DNA from 2 places in the Streptomyces sp. BBFR25 genome. Region 1 is predicted to be linked to the other one. Evidence: riboswitches for the same ligand, from Rfam matches in the RefSeq annotation. Region 1 holds a riboswitch; the other holds the start of a gene.

Evidence for each region. Region 1 has a riboswitch for glycine ahead of gcvT (glycine cleavage system aminomethyltransferase GcvT). Riboswitches for the same ligand answer to the same signal wherever they lie in the genome.
Region 2: another riboswitch for glycine. It lies ahead of gcvP (aminomethyl-transferring glycine dehydrogenase); the one in region 1 lies ahead of gcvT (glycine cleavage system aminomethyltransferase GcvT).

What each region holds. Positions count from the first base shown of each region.
Region 1 is NZ_CP172447.1:5,892,799-5,900,778, forward strand. It holds gene glyA (serine hydroxymethyltransferase) at 1-698, opposite strand, end outside; gene gcvH (glycine cleavage system protein GcvH) at 713-1,090, opposite strand; gene gcvT (glycine cleavage system aminomethyltransferase GcvT) at 1,202-2,335, opposite strand; glycine riboswitch at 2,491-2,584, opposite strand; gene ACGH52_RS27040 (AAA family ATPase) at 2,762-3,430, shown strand; gene ACGH52_RS27045 (enhanced serine sensitivity protein SseB) at 3,510-4,277, shown strand; gene ACGH52_RS27050 (enhanced serine sensitivity protein SseB C-terminal domain-containing protein) at 4,446-5,243, shown strand; gene ACGH52_RS27055 (ABC transporter permease) at 5,570-6,577, shown strand; gene ACGH52_RS27060 (ABC transporter substrate-binding protein) at 6,649-7,980, shown strand, end outside.
Region 2 is NZ_CP172447.1:1,637,591-1,645,570, forward strand. It holds gene gcvP (aminomethyl-transferring glycine dehydrogenase) at 1-2,296, opposite strand, end outside; glycine riboswitch at 2,476-2,571, opposite strand; gene ACGH52_RS07360 (PRC-barrel domain-containing protein) at 2,722-3,099, shown strand; gene ACGH52_RS07365 (DNA polymerase IV) at 3,015-4,448, opposite strand; gene ACGH52_RS07370 (MerR family transcriptional regulator) at 4,522-5,208, opposite strand; gene ACGH52_RS07375 (bifunctional nuclease family protein) at 5,372-5,845, opposite strand; gene ACGH52_RS07380 (MerR family transcriptional regulator) at 5,954-6,691, opposite strand; gene ACGH52_RS07385 (FHA domain-containing protein) at 6,736-7,587, opposite strand; gene ACGH52_RS07390 (DUF881 domain-containing protein) at 7,736-7,980, opposite strand, start outside.

The sequences.
Region 1 (7,980 bases):
CCGCCCAGCGTCTTGTGGGTGGTGGTGGTGACGACGTGGGCGTGCGGCACCGGGTTCGGGTGCAGGCCCGCCGCGACCAGACCGGCGAAGTGCGCCATGTCGACCATGAGGTACGCGCCGACCTCGTCCGCGACCTTGCGGAACGCGGCGAAGTCCAGCTGACGCGGGTAGGCCGACCAGCCGGCCACGATCAGCTTCGGCCTGGTCTCCTTGGCGAGGCGCTCCACCTCGGCCATGTCGACCTGGCCGTCGTCGCCGACGTGGTAGGGGACGACGTTGTAGAGCTTGCCGGAGAAGTTGATCTTCATGCCGTGGGTCAGGTGCCCGCCGTGGGCGAGGTTCAGACCCATGATCGTGTCGCCCGGCTTGAGCAGCGCGAACATCGCGGCCGCGTTGGCCTGGGCGCCCGAGTGCGGCTGCACGTTGGCGTGCTCGGCGCCGAAGAGCGCCTTGACCCGGTCGATGGCGATCTGCTCGACCACGTCGACGTGCTCGCAGCCGCCGTAGTAGCGGCGGCCGGGGTAGCCCTCGGCGTACTTGTTGGTGAGGACCGAGCCCTGGGCCTCCATGACCGCGACCGGGGCGAAGTTCTCCGAGGCGATCATCTCGAGGGTGGACTGCTGGCGGTCCAGCTCGGCGTCGACGGCGGCGGCGACGTCGGGGTCCAGCTCGTGCAGGGGTGTGTTCAGAAGCGACATGCGGTCGGGACTCCTCAGCCGGCGGTGAAGGCGGTGTACTCGTCGGCGGAGAGCAGGTCGGCCGGCTCGTCCGAGATCCGCACCTTGAACAGCCAGCCGCCCTCGAAGGGGGCGCTGTTCACCAGCGACGGGTCGTTGACGACGTCCTCGTTGACCTCGGTGATCTCGCCGGAGACGGGCGAGTACAGGTCGGAGACGGACTTGGTCGACTCCAGTTCGCCGCAGGTCTCGCCCGCGGTCACCGAGTCGCCGACCTCGGGAAGCTGCACGAAGACGACGTCACCGAGCGCGTTGGCCGCGTGCTCCGTGATGCCGACCGTCGAGACGCCGTCCTCGGCGCCCGACAGCCACTCGTGCTCCTTGCTGTAGCGCAGCTGCTGGGGGTTGCTCATGGCCTGAATTCTCCTGTACGCGAGGAAGTGGCTGGTGAAGGGGGTGGTGGGGCGGTACGTCACACGGCGGCGACGCCGCCCGGGACACAGGGGGCCGGCGCCGCCCAGTGTCTACTTCTGGCGCTTGTAGAACGGCAGCGCCACGACCTCGTACGGCTCGTGGCTGCCCCGGATGTCCACACCGACACCCTCCGTGCCCGGGGCCGCGTGCGCGGGGTCGACGTACGCCATGGCGATCGGCTTGCCCAGCGTCGGGGACGGGGCGCCGGAGGTCACCTCGCCGATCACCTCGCCGCCGGCGACGACCGGGTACCCGGCGCGCGGCACCCGGCGGCCCTCGGCGACCAGGCCGACCAGGACCCGGGGCGGCTCGGAAGCGGCGCGCTCGGCGGCCTCGGCCAGCGCGGCGCGCCCGACGAAGTCGCCCTCCTTCTCGAACTTCACCACCCGGCCCAGACCGGCGTCGAACGGCGTCAGCGCGGTCGACAGCTCGTTGCCGTACAGCGGCATGCCCGCCTCCAGGCGGAGCGTGTCCCGGCAGGACAGGCCGCACGGGATCAGCCCGGCGCCCTCGCCCGCCCGGGTCAGCGCCTGCCACAGCTCGACGGCGTGCTCCGGCTTCACGAACAGCTCGAAGCCGTCCTCGCCGGTGTAGCCGGTGCGCGCGATCAGCGCCGGGACCCCGGCGACCGTGCCGGGCAGCCCGGCGTAGTACTTCAGGCCGTCCAGGTCGGCGTCGGTGAGCGAGGCGAGGATGCCCGGGGACTCCGGGCCCTGCACGGCGAGCAGCGCGTAGGAGTCCCGGTCGTCGCGCACCTCGGCCTCGAAGCCCGCCGCCCGCTCGGTCAGCGCGTCCAGCACGACCTGGGCGTTGGAGGCGTTGGCGACCACCATGTAGTGAGAAGAGGCGGCCTGGGCTTCTCCCAGCCGGTAGACGATCAGGTCGTCCAGGATGCCGCCGTCCTCGCGGCAGATCATGGTGTAGCGGGCCCGGCCCGGCTTCACGCTGCCGATGTTGCCGACCAGCGCGTGGTTCAGCAGCTCGGCCGCCTGCGGCCCGGTGACGGTGATCTCACCCATGTGCGAGAGGTCGAAGAGACCGGCGCGGGTGCGCACCGCGACGTGTTCCTCGCGCTCGGAGCCGTAGCGCAGGGGCATGTCCCAGCCGGCGAAGTCGGTCATCGTCGCGCCCAGTGCGCGATGCGTGGCATCGAGCGCGGTACGGCGCAGTTCGGTACTGCTCATCGGTCGGTCGTCTCCCAGGACAGGACGGGGCGAGGTCGGTCCTCCCCATCTGTCATCGGAACCTGAGAGGTTCGCCACGGCCACCGGAGTACGGCGATCAGGGCTTGCACCTTGGGTGGGACCGCCGTCGGGGGCGGTCCGCTTTTCAGATGTGCCTCGCCCGCGCGGTAACGGGGCCTGAGAGATTCAAGGGAGGGACTTGCTCCTTCGGCGCCCCGGCGCGGCCGGGGACTCTCCCGCGCGGATTCAAACGGCCGGTATGCAGTTGGCGCCGCCATCATTGCACGCCCGGCTCATCCGTGGCAGACCGTGATCTGTAACCGGCTTGTGGCAGTAAGCGAACGAAAACGCGAGACCCGCGCATTACCTTCTCTTTACACTCGACGGGGAGGTACTCGTGTACCGCCCCAGGGGAGGACGATCACGGTGAACAGGACCACGGCGTACGCCACGACCTCCGGACTCGCGCTGCCCAAGCAGCCCGCCGCTCCGGCCCCCGAGGCATGCGCCCCACTGACCGCACCCGTCGTCCGCGATCTGCGGGACCGCGACGGCCGCAGCCCGCACGCCCTGCTCTTCGGACCCCGGGACCTGGTGGTGATCACCGGCCTGCCCGGCAGCGGCAAGTCCACGCTGATGCGGCGCACCGTGCGCGGCGGCCGCATCGACTCCCAGGACACCCGCGACCGCTGGGACCGCCGCATGCCGCGCTTCCTGCCGTACGCGCTCTACCGCCCGCTCGTCCGCCTCGCCCACTACGCGGGGCTGCGCCGCGCGCTGCGCTCCGGCGAGGGCGTCGTCGTGCACGACTGCGGCACCCAGGCCTGGGTGCGCGCCTGGCTGGCCCGCGAGGCCCGCCGCCGGGAGGGCACCCTGCACCTGCTGCTCCTCGACGTCGCTCCCGGCGAGGCCCTGGCCGGCCAGCGCGAGCGCGGCCGCGGCGTCTCGCGGTACGCGTTCCTGCGGCACCGCACGGCCAACTCCCGCCTGCTGCGCGAGGTGACCGAAGGCACCCTGCCCGCCGGCTGCGCCTCGGCGGTCGTCCTCGACCGGGCGGCGGCCGACACCCTCCGCCGCATCGCCTTCACGGGGTGACGCAGGGTAGGGCCCCGGGATCGAACGGGTTAGCCTTTCAGCCACGAACGGCGGTACCAGGCAGGCGGTAGGTAGGCAGATGGACTTCCCGGCACAGGCGCACCCCCACCCGCACGGCGGATGGCCAGGCAACGAGCTGGAGGAGGTGCTGTCCGCCTCCCTCGGTATCCCCTCGGCCGGTGGCCGGATCGTGGAGGTTCTCGGCCGCAGCTTCCTGTGGATACCCCTGCCCAACGGCGGCGGCCCGCACAGCGGCCCCCTCGACCTGCCCTCGCTGGAGATCGACGGCCAGGCGTACGTGCCGGTGTTCAGCTCCGAGGAGCAGTTGCGCCAGGTCGCGGGGGCGCACATGGCGTACACCATCGCCCCCGCCGCGGAGTTCGCCCGCGGCCTGCCCCCGCAGGTCGGCATCGCGGTGAACCCGGAGGGCGTGGTCGGCATCCCGCTGCCGCCGCCCGCCGTGGCCGAGCTGTGCCGGGCCGGACGCACGCCGCTGGACGGGCCCTCCTCCGGCGGCCGGGTCCGCCTCTTCGAGCCGGACTGGCAGGACGACCCGGTGGACTTCCTGGCCGCGGCCTCCGCCGAGTTCGCCGCCATCGGCGTCGTACGCAGCGCGCGCCGCTGCCTGGCCGCCGTCGAGACCGCCGACCCGGTCCTGTTCGTCGGCGTCGAACTCACCCACTGGGAGGGCGACGCCCGCGCCCTCCCCCTGGACGCCCTCGGCCGAGCCCTCGCCAAGTCCCCCTTGAAATGGCAGGTCAACCTGATCCTCCTGGAGGCGGCCCAGGACCCGGTCTGCGACTGGATGCGCGAAAAGGTCAGGCCGTTCTACAACAGCGGCCTGTAAACGCCGGTTGGGAGAACTCACCCAGGGGCGCGGGGAACGGCGCGATCAACCACGACGAAACCCGCACCCGCCGGACGGCAAGGAGCCCCGAGCTCCTAGGCACCCCCGCACCCGGCGGAGCCTTAAGCTGGACCCGACACCGGGGGAACTCTCGAAGGGGCGATACACGTGAGCGCCAGCGGCACCACGACCGGACAGGTCGAGCACATGCTGCGCCAGGTGACGCCCGGGCGCTACGACGCCTACGAGGCCCTGCTGCGCGCCCTCGCCACCCCCGCCTCCGGCCAGGTCTGGATGCTGCTGTGGCACGGCCAGGCCGGCTCTCCGGACGCCCAGTACGGGAACATGGAGGTCGAAGGCTACGGCTACGCGCCCTGCGTCACCTCCGCCCAGGAGCTGTCGGCCAGCGGCTGGAACCGGTCGTACGAAGTGGTCGACGGCCTGGAGGTCGCCCGCGCCCTCTACCCGGACCACTACGGCCTCTGGCTCAACCCGCACGCCCCCGGCGGCGGCGTCGGCATTCCCTGGCTCGACCTGCGCCGCATCGCCTCCGGCCTGGACCGCCAGCCCGCCGGGCCCCTGCGGCTGTCCGAACCGGCCATCGAGATCCCGCAGTTCTACGCCCTGCTCGCGCAGAACGCCCACCGCACCCCGGCGGTCCGCGCGCTGCGCCGTGCCTGGGTGCAGCCGGCGCTGGGGGCGCCGTACCTCGCCATCGGTCTGGACGTGTACGACACCTCCCCGCCGGCCGTCGACGCGGTGCGCGCGATGATGCAGCAGTCCGTCGGCGCGGTGCCGGACGGGCTGCCGGTGTCGACGGTGGCGATGACCGACGCCCACGACCCGGTCGCCCTGTGGCTGCGTGCCAACGCGCGCCCGTTCTACGACCGCGAGGCCCACGCGGCCGCCCCCGCCCAGGCGCCGGCGGGCGGGTACGGATACCCTCCGGCCGGTAGCCGGTACTGAGGGCCGCGGGGTTCGCGGACCCCGCGGACCCCTGCCGGAAGAGGCGATCTTCGCGCGTAGATGACGACGCAAAGCACCCTCTTGTCCCCGATGTCCCAACTCGCCCGTGTCCGGCCCCCGTTACCCACTGTCCGGATAACGGAACACCTCAAACAGCATCACGGTTGCGCATCCATTCCCCGTCAAGTCTGGCTACAGATCGCCAAAGCGTTGAAGACTCCCGCAACAAGGGGTGGATGCTCGCCTCTTTGTACGACGGACTGGATCACGCCGCTACAGCGGCAAGTGCGGGCCGGCTACCGCCGGTTGAGAGGGGTCCCTGCCAGATGACGGCACCATTGCACGAGCCGACCGCGGAAGCGGCCCCGAGTGCGGCAGAGGAAGCGGCGGTCGCCGGCGCCGAGGCCAAGTCGGTACAAGGGCGCTCCCTGGGCCGGATCGCCTGGGAGCGCCTGAAGAGGGACCGGCTGGCCCTCGCGGGCGGCATCGTGGTGCTGGTCCTCATCCTGGTCGCCGTCTTCGCGCCCCTGATCACCTCCCTGTACGGGCAGGAGCCCAACGCCTACAACGAGGACATGATCGACCCGCTCTTCGGCACCCCCACGGGCTCCCTGGGCGGCGTCAACGGCGACCACTGGCTCGGCGTGGAGCCGGTCAACGGCCGCGACATCTTCGCCCGCATCGTCCACGGCGCCCGGATCTCGCTGCTCGTCGGCTTCCTGTCCGCCATGGTCGCCGTGGTCATCGGCACCGTGCTGGGTGTGCTCGCCGGCTTCTTCGGCGGCTGGGTCGACTCCCTCATCAGCCGGATCATGGACGGCCTGCTGGCCTTCCCGCAGCTCCTGTTCATCATCGCGCTGGTGTCCGTGATGCCGGACTCCATGCTGGGGCTGAGCGGCACGGGCGTGCGTCTGCTCATGATGATCGTGGTCATCGGCTTCTTCGGCTGGCCCTACATCGGCCGTGTGGTCCGCGGCCAGACCCTGTCCATGCGTGAGCGGGAGTACGTCGAGGCGGCCAGGTCGCTGGGGGCCGGACGGTTCTACATCCTGTTCAAGGAACTGCTGCCCAACCTGGTGGCGCCGATCATCGTCTACACCACGATGATGATCCCCACCAACATCCTCACCGAGGCGGCGCTCAGCTTCCTGGGCGTGGGCGTCAAGCCGCCCACATCGTCCTGGGGGCAGATGCTCTCGAGCGCGATCGACTACTACAAGTCGGACCCCATGTACATGGTGGTCCCCGGTGTGGCGATCTTCATCACCGTTCTTGCCTTCAACCTCTTCGGTGACGGCGTGCGCGACGCGCTGGACCCGAAGGGCTCCCGCTGACCCTGCCGTACCGCAAGGCGACCCGTGGCACCTGCACGGGGTCTCTCATCTAATCCGGAGGATCCGAGATCGTGACTACCCAACGCACCTCAGGGCGGCGCAAGCAGGCTTTGGCCGCTGCCGCAGTGGTCGCCGCGCTGCTGACCACGGCGGCGTGCGGCGGAGGCGGCGACGACGACAATGGCAGCGGCGGTTCGAAGAACGGCGCGGCCGGCTTCGACGCGGCCAACAACAAGGTCGCCCAGGCCTCCGAGGCCAAGAAGGGCGGCACGCTGAAGTTCGCGAGCACGCAGGACGCCGACTCGTGGGACACCACGCGCGGCTACTACGGCTTCATGTGGAACTTCTCCCGCTACTACAGCCGCCAGCTCGTCACCAACAAGACGGAGCCGGGCAAGACCGGTGCGGAGGTCACCCCCGACCTCGCCGCGGACGTCGCCAAGGTCTCGGACGACGGCAAGACCTACACGTACACCCTGCGTGACGGCGTCACCTGGGAGGACGGCAAGCCGATCACCTCCAAGGACGTCAAGTACGGCATCGAGCGCGTCTGGGCGCAGGACGTGCTGTCCGGCGGCCCGACGTACCTCAAGGAGGTGCTCGACCCCAAGGACGAGTACAAGGGCCCGTACAAGGACAAGTCCAAGGACAAGCTCGGCCTGAAGGCGATCGAGACGCCGGACGACAAGACCATCGTCTTCAAGCTCCCGCAGGCCAACTCGGACTTCGAGGAGATGCTCGCGCTGACCTCGGCGTCCCCGGTCCGCCAGGACAAGGACACCAAGTCCAAGTACGGCCTGCACCCGTTCTCCTCGGGCCCGTACAAGTTCGAGTCCTACAACCCCGGCAAGGACCTGACCCTGGTCCGCAACGCCGAGTGGAAGCAGAGCTCGGACCCGGTCCGCAAGGCGTACCCGGACAAGATCACGATCAAGTTCTTCACCAACGCCAACGACATGGACGCCCGCCTGATCGCCGGCGACTACGACATCGACCTGGCGCAGACCGGTCTGTCCCCGCAGGGCCGCACCACCGCCCTGAAGGAGCACAAGTCCAACCTGGACAACCCGGTCTCGGGTTACATCCGGTACGCGGCGTTCCCGCAGACCGTGAAGCCGTTCGACAACATCCACTGCCGCAAGGCCGTGCTCTACGGGGCCGACCACGTCTCCCTGCAGACCGCGCGCGGCGGTCCGGTGGCCGGCGGTGACATCGGCACCAACATGCTGCCGCCCGCCGTTCCGGGTGCCGAGGGCCAGAAGTACGACCCGTACGAGATGGCCGGTGCCAACAAGAAGGGCAACGTCGAGAAGGCCAAGGAAGAGCTGAAGGCCTGCAACAAGCCGAACGGCTTCAAGACCACCATCGCGGTCCGCAACAACAAGCCGGTCGAGGTCGCCACC
Region 2 (7,980 bases), 4.3 Mb from region 1:
TCGGCAGGATCCCGGCCGAGCCCCACGGCGCCGCCGAGATCGGTCCGACGCCGGTCTGCGGACCGGCCGCGGGCTGCAGCGGGTGGTTGGGCAGGTACGGCGCCAGGTGCGACCGTACGGCCACGGGGCCGACGCCGGGACCGCCGCCGCCGTGCGGGATGCAGAAGGTCTTGTGCAGGTTCAGGTGGGAGACGTCGCCGCCGAAGTGCCCGGGCTTGGCGAGGCCGACCAGGGCGTTGAGGTTGGCGCCGTCCACGTAGACCTGGCCGCCCGCGTCGTGCACCTGCGCGCAGATGTCGGCCACGTGCTCCTCGAACACGCCGTGCGTGGAGGGGTACGTGATCATCAGCACGGCCAGCTCGTCGCGGTGCTTCTCGATCTTGGCGCGAAGGTCCTCGACGTCGATCTCGCCGTCCTCGGCGGTCTTGACGACGACGACCTTCATCCCGGCCATCACCGCGCTGGCGGCGTTGGTGCCGTGCGCGGAGGACGGGATGAGGCAGACGGTGCGCTGCTCGTCGCCGTTGGCCCGGTGGTAGCCGCGTACGGCGAGCAGTCCGGCGAACTCGCCCTGCGACCCGGCGTTGGGCTGGAGCGAGACCTTGTCGTACCCGGTGACCTCGGCGAGCCGCTCCTCCAGCTCGCGGATGAGGGTCAGGTAGCCCTGCGCCTGCTCGGCGGGCGCGAAGGGGTGCAGCGCGCCGAACTCGGACCAGGTGACCGGCTCCATCTCGGTGGTCGCGTTGAGCTTCATGGTGCAGGAGCCCAGCGGGATCATGCCGCGGTCCAGCGCGTAGTCCCGGTCGGCGAGGCGGCGCAGGTAGCGCAGCATCGCGGTCTCGGAGCGGTGCTGGTGGAAGACGGGGTGGGTCAGGAAGTCGTCGGTGCGCAGCAGCGCCTCGGGCAGCGCCTCCCCGGCCTCCGCGTCCAGCGCCTCGACGTCGCCCTCGACGCCGAACGCGTTCCACACCCCGCCCACCTGGGCACGCGTGGTGGTCTCGTCGCAGGCGAAGGACACGTGGTCGGCGTCCACGAGCCGCAGGTTGATGCCGTTGTCGCGCGCGGCGTGGACGATCGCGTCGGCCCGGCCGGGCACCCGCGCGGTGACCGTGTCGAAGTACGCGCCGTGCACGATCTCGACGCCGCCGGCGGCGAGACCGGCCGCGGTGATGGTGGCGTACCGGTGGGTGCGCCGGGCGATGGCCCGCAGGCCCTCGGGGCCGTGGTAGACGGCGTACATGCCGGCCATGACGGCGAGCAGCACCTGCGCGGTGCAGATGTTGCTGGTGGCCTTCTCGCGGCGGATGTGCTGCTCGCGGGTCTGCAGGGCCAGGCGGTAGGCCTTGTTGCCGTCGGCGTCCACGGAGACGCCGACCAGGCGGCCGGGGAGGCTGCGGGCGAACTTCTCGTGCACGGCCATGTAGCCGGCGTGCGGTCCGCCGAAGCCCATCGGTACGCCGAAGCGCTGGGTGGTGCCGACGGCGATGTCCGCGCCCAGCTCGCCGGGCGAGGTGAGCAGCGTGAGCGCGAGCAGGTCGGCGGCGACGGTGACGAGCGCGCCCAGCTCGTGCGCCCGGTCGATCACCGGCTTGATGTCGCGGACGGCTCCGGAGGCGCCCGGGTACTGGAGCAGGACGCCGTTGATCTCGCGCTCGGCGACCTCGGCGGGGATGCCCTCGCTCAGGTCGGCGACGACGACCTCGACGCCGGTCGGCTCGGCACGGGTCTGTATCACGGCGACGGTCTGCGGCAGCGTGTCCGCGTCGACCAGGAACAGGCCCTTCTTGTTCTTGCCCATGCGCCGGGAGAGGGCCATCGCCTCGGCGGCGGCGGTGCCCTCGTCGAGCAGCGAGGCGCCCGACGTGGGCAGGCCGGTCAGCTCGGCGACCATCGTCTGGAAGTTCAGCAGGGCCTCCAGGCGGCCCTGGGAGATCTCCGGCTGGTAGGGCGTGTACGCCGTGTACCAGGCCGGGTTCTCCATGACGTTGCGCAGGATGACCGGCGGGGTGAAGGTGCCGTAGTAGCCGAGGCCGATCATGGAGTCGAGGACCTGGTTGCGGTCGGCCAGGGAGCGCAGCTCGGCCAGCACCTCGGCCTCGGAGCGCGCGCCCGGCAGATCCAGCCGGTCGGCGTTCTTGATCACATCCGGCACCGCGGCGGCCGTCAGTTCGTCGAGCGAGCCGTAACCGACCTGCGCGAGCATCTTGGCCCTGGCCTCGTGGTCGGGGCCGATGTGGCGCTGCTCGAAGGGCATGGCCTGTTCGAGTTCGGAGAGCGGAGTGCGATGGGCGGTCATGTGCGGAGGCCTCCTGGTCTGACGACCTTCGAGGGGCACCACGGCGCGGGTACCCGGACGGCCTCCCCCTCTGTCATCTCAACCTGAGAGCTTCACCGGGCGAGCCCTGGGGCTCCTCCCGGCTTTCACCGTCGGTGAGAGCGGAAGCCGTCGACACCCGCCCTGCTTTCCAGAGTGACCTCGTCCGTGCGGTACGTGAGCCTGAGAGATTCCGGGGAGGATTTGCTCCTTCGGCGCCTCCGATGGTGTCCGGAGGACTCTCCCGCGCGGGGTCAGCAGCCGTTTGCCAGCGTACCAGCGAGGCCGCCGCACGGACTTCGAGTGGCCGACCTGCCACTTGTGCTCTTTTGTAGTACTTACGGATGATTAGGCGGCTGGTGTGTGACCCCAGTGCGGCCCAGTGGTGCGATCAAGTGGAGGGCCCCGTGCGTACTGACATCGATCCGCGGAACCTGATCGGCCGCAAGGCGTTCGACCGCGACGGCACCAGGATCGGCACCGTGGACGAGGTCTACCTCGACGATGCCACCGGCGTCCCCGAGTGGGCGGCGATACGAACCGGCCTCTTCAGCAGGGACGCCTTCGTCCCCCTGGAGCCCAGCGAGCTGGTCGACGGCACCCTGCGCGTGCCCTTCGACCGCTCCCTGATCAAGGAGGCGCCCGACTTCGGCGTCGGCCGCCACCTCTCGCCCGAGCAGGAACTCCAGCTCTACCACCACTACGGCTTGGACGTGGCGGCCGCTCCCCCGCCTCCCGACCACGACTTCGGCAAGCTGGCCGGCAGGGGCAACGACGAGGGCTGACCCGCCGCGCCTTCCGCAGCGGCGACCAGCGGCAGCGGGTCCGCGGGGGTCAGCTCGGGGTCGTCCACCGGAAAGGTCCGCACCCGCCCGACCTCCGAGTACGGCGTCTCGAACCGCACAGTGACCCGCCCCAGGCCGCTGCCCTGCACCCAGCCGTGCCCCAGCTCCGTGTGCCGCACGTCGTGCCCCGCCGCCCACCGGCGCTCGGTGGGCGAGGGTCTGTGCTCCTCGGCGGGCCGGGTCTCGATCTCCTCGGCCGGTTCGTCGGCCCGCTCCCCCGCCGCCTGGGCGAACAGGTCCTCCTGCGTGTAGTCGGCGAGGCCGCTGACGCCGACCCCGAGCAGCCGTACGCCGCCCGTGGTGTCCACCGAGTCCAGCAGTCTGGCCGCCGCCTCGCGCACCACCGCGGGGTCGTCGGTGGGCCCGCGCAGGGTCTCGGAGCGGGTCAGCGTGGAGAAGTCGTAGCGGCGCACCTTGAGCACGATGGTCCGCCCGGACAGACCGGAGCCGCGCAGCCGCCGGACGCAGCGGTCCGCGAGCCGCCCCACCTCGACGCCGACCCGCACCCGGTCGTGGATGTCCACGTCGTAGGTGTCCTCGACGGACACCGACTTGGTCTCCCGCTCGGCCACCACCGGCCGCTCGTCCCGCGCCAGCGCCATGGCGTACAGGGCGTGGCCGTGCGCCTTGCCCAGCAGCCGCACCAGCTCGTCCTCGCCCGCCTCGGCGATCTCGCCGACCGTGGTGATCCCGGCCCGCCGCAGGTGGTCACCCGTGGCCGGACCCACCCCGGGCAGCGTCCGCACGGTCATCGGCTCCAGCATGGCCCGCTCCGTCCCCGGCGGGATGAGCACCAGTCCGTCGGGCTTCGCCTCCTCCGAGGCGATCTTGGCGAGCATCTTGGAGGCGGCGAGGCCCACGGACCCGGTGAGGCCCGTGGCGGTGCGGATGTCCGTGCGCAGCTTCACCCCGGCCAGCCGCGCCGACTCCGCGTCCCAGGCCGTCCCGCCGGCCTCCAGGTCCACGAAGGCCTCGTCCAGGCTCAGCGGCTCCACCAGCGGCGACAGCTCCCGCAGCAGCCGCATCACCTGCTCGCTGATCGACCGGTAGAGCTCGAAGCGCGGAACGAGGTAGGCGGCGTGCGGCGCGAGCCGGCGGGCCTGGCCCATCGGCATCGCGGAGTGCACGCCGAACACCCGCGCCTCGTACGAGCAGGTGGCGACCACGCCGCGCGGTCCGAGGCCACCCACCACCACGGCCTTCCCGCGCAGGCTCGGCTTGGACGCCTGCTCCACCGAGGCGAAGAAGGCATCCATGTCGAGATGCAGGATCGTGGGCGCGGTTCTCACATCCCCGATGCTGCCCTACGCCACTGACAATCCCGCCATCACCGGCCGGAGGAACCCCGCGGCGGCGTACGGTTCAGACCGCCCGGTTGTTCCGCCGCCGGGCCAGCTCGTCGGCCGGATTGTGCCCGACCAGGGTCTCCCCCGTGTCGATCCGCTCCCCGTGCAGCTGGGACAGCGCGCTCTCCACGTCCCGCCACACCACGCCGACGGCGATCCCGAAGACACCCTGGCCGCCCTGGAGCAGGGCGTGCACCTCGTCGGGAGACGTGCACTCGTAGACGGTGGCGCCGTCGCTCATCAGCGTCATGCGCTCCAGGTCGCGAAAGCCGCGCTCCCTGAGGTGCTGGACGGCGGAGCGGATGTTCTGCAGGGAGACACCGGTGTCGAGGAAGCGCTTGACGATCTTCAGCACGACCACGTCGCGGAAGCTGTACAGGCGCTGTGTGCCGGAACCGTGCGCGGGCCGCACGCTGGGCTCGACGAGGCCGGTGCGGGCCCAGTAGTCGAGTTGCCGGTAGGTGATGCCGGCGGCCGCGCAGGCCGTCGGGCCGCGATAGCCGATCTGCTCGGACGCCATGGACGCCGCCCCTCCGCTGGTCGGCACGCCCGCCGGTCGCTGCGGACCGTGATCGGCCGCGCCACCGTGCTGGGCGTGACCCGCGCTCGCGCGCAACCGGGAACCCGGGGGCGGGTACGGACCGCCTGCCCCGAGACTGTGCCCGGGGCCACCCCCAACCGTACCGTCGCCGCTGATTCTCACGCCGACCTCCGTCCTTGACCTGCCTCCTCGAAGGTAGGCAGTCACCAAGGGTGCGTCAACGATCGCCACACTCGGCACGCCGAGTGATAATCACCCTACGAGTGGTTTCGCGTGCCCTGTTCCCGGGAAAGGCTAGCCGGATGTGCGCGGACGGGGCCGCGTCTCACTGGTTGCTGGTCCCGAAGTCCTCGGGCGAGATCTGGTCGAGGAACTCGCGGAACTTCTCCACCTCGTCCTCCTGCTCGTCCGGAATGGCGATGCCGGCGTCGTCGAGGACCGTGTCGCTTCCGTAGATCGGCGTACCGGTGCGCAGGGCCAGCGCTATGGCGTCGGACGGCCTGGCACTGACCTCGACCCCGCTCGCGAAGACCAGCTCGGCGTAGAAGACGCCGTCCCGCAGGTCGGTGATGCGCACTTCCGTGAGCTCCTGGCCGACGGCTTCCAGCACGTCCTTGAACAGGTCGTGGGTCAGCGGCCGCGCGGGCGCCATGCCCTGCTGGGCGAAGGCGATCGCCGTCGCCTCCCCAGGTCCGATCCAGATGGGAAGGTAACGGTCGCCGCCCACCTCGCGCAGCAGCACGATCGGCTGGTTGGAGGGCATCTCGACCCGGACACCTACGACATCGAGCTCGTTCACACAGCAACCCTAGGCCGTGCCCGGGACGTTTGGGTAGTCGGGCCGGGATCGGGTGGGCGATCCGGGTCTGGATCGGGTCGGTGATCCGGATCCGCGGTCCCGCTCGTCTCAGGGCAGCCGCACGCCCAGGGCGGTCTGCACCAATGCGGCGTGCAGCCGCACCGCCAGCCCGGCCAGCTCCTTGGTGCGGGCCTCCGCGTGTGCCCTGGTCTGCGGGTTGCGGTGCCGTTTCAGCGGGGCCACCACCTGGTCCACCAGCCCGGCCTCCCGGTCGGCGGCGGCCTTCATCACCCGCAGGTGCCGCGGCTCGATGCCGAAGCGTCCCAGCTGCACGACCAAGGACGCCACCGTGACCGCCTCGGCGTCGTACGCACCGTCGGGCAGCGGGGCGAGGAGTCCGTACGACTCCCACTCCTTCAGCTCCTGGTCACCGATCCCGGCCGTGGCGAGCAGCTCGTCCCGCCCGATCCGGGCCACGGTGGGGCTCTCGGCGGACTCCGTTACGGGCTCGCCGTCCCGCTGCCGGCCGACCCGGGGCAGCGCGACGGCCTCGCCGCGCTCCACGGCGTCCAGATGCTCGCGGATGACCTTGAGCGGCAGATAGTGGTCCCGCTGCATGCGCAGCACGTGGCCGAGGCGCTCGACGTCGTGCGCGCTGAACTTGCGATACCCGGCCGGGGTCCGCCGCGGCTCGACGAGGCCCTCCGACTCCAGGAAACGGATCTTGGAGATGGTGATGTCGGGGAACTCGTCACGCAGCGCGTTCAGCACTGCGCCGATGCTCATCAGCCCACTGTCCGTGACGGCGGCGCCTTGCCCGGCACCGCCGCTCGGTGTTTGAAACATGGACCTTCCCTGGAGGTTCCCCGGGCGGGCCGCCCGGGGGCGGGTCAGTAACCCCGCTGGCTCGCGTAGAACACCAGCCGGTACTTGCCGATCTGCACCTCGTCACCGTTCGACAGGGCGACCTGGTCGATGCGCTCCCGGTTGACGTACGTGCCGTTCAGGCTGCCGACGTCGGCGACCGTGAACGAACCGTCCGGGCTGCGGCGGAACTCCACGTGCCGACGCGAGACCGTCACGTCGTCCAGGAAGATGTCGCTCTGCGGGTGACGACCGGCGGTCGTCAGCTCGCCGTCCAGCAGGAAGCGGCTGCCCGAGTTCGGACCGCGCCGCACGACCAGGAGCGCGGAGCCCAGCGGCAGCGCGTCCACGGCCGCCTGCGCCTCGGGGGAGAGCGCCGGCACCGCCGTCTGGCCGGTGACCTCCGCGTCGTAGGCCTCCAGGCCGGAGATGGAGATCGTGGAGGTCGTCTCGGACGCGCGCTCCGGGACCGCCCCGGGCCGCAGCGGAGCGCCGCAGTTGGAGCAGAAGCGGCTGTTCTCCGCGTTGCGGTTGCCGCACCTCGTACACACCAGGGCCGACATGGACGGATCCTCCTGCCGCGGCTGCCCCGCCGGGGCGTTCGACGCGTACGGGTCGGGATTGAACCCTCCACCCGGACCTGCGGCCGAGGGCTGGCCGAAACCTATGCCGCCGGACTGAGCAGGGTCAACAGACGGCGCGCCCGGACCACCCACCTGGTCCCGGTACATCGGGCGTCGGCCCTCCGCGTCGGGCTGTGCGCGATGACGGGCGGTCGCGTTGTCGCCGCTGCCCTCTCGCGCGCTCTTGCCGAACAACTTCGCAAACAACTTCACGGGCGATTCCCCTTGACCGAAACAGACCCGCCCGTGGGGCAGGACGAACCCTTACTGAACGCACTGGCCGACCCGGACACCTTCACAACGTCCGTCTCCACCAGACAGTTTCCACCACGCACCACCCAATCGGTGCGCCGACCCCCCGCAACCTCATGCCCTCGCCGGACGTCCCCCATGCACCGTCGGTTCACTGGGAGGACGACCGAGCGTAGTCAGGCCGCTCCGCCGCTCGCAAGGCGTCCACGACGATCTTGCTCGACCGCTCAACAGTAACGGTGGCCTGTTCCTTCTCCAGAGTCTGCACCACTCCTCCAGGAATGTTGAGAGCCGGTTCGAGGTCCTGCGGCTTGCCGATGACCTGGAAACGATAGGGCGCGTTGATCTTGTTCCCGTCGACGCTGACGGACTTGTCGGCGTCCGCGAGGTACGTGC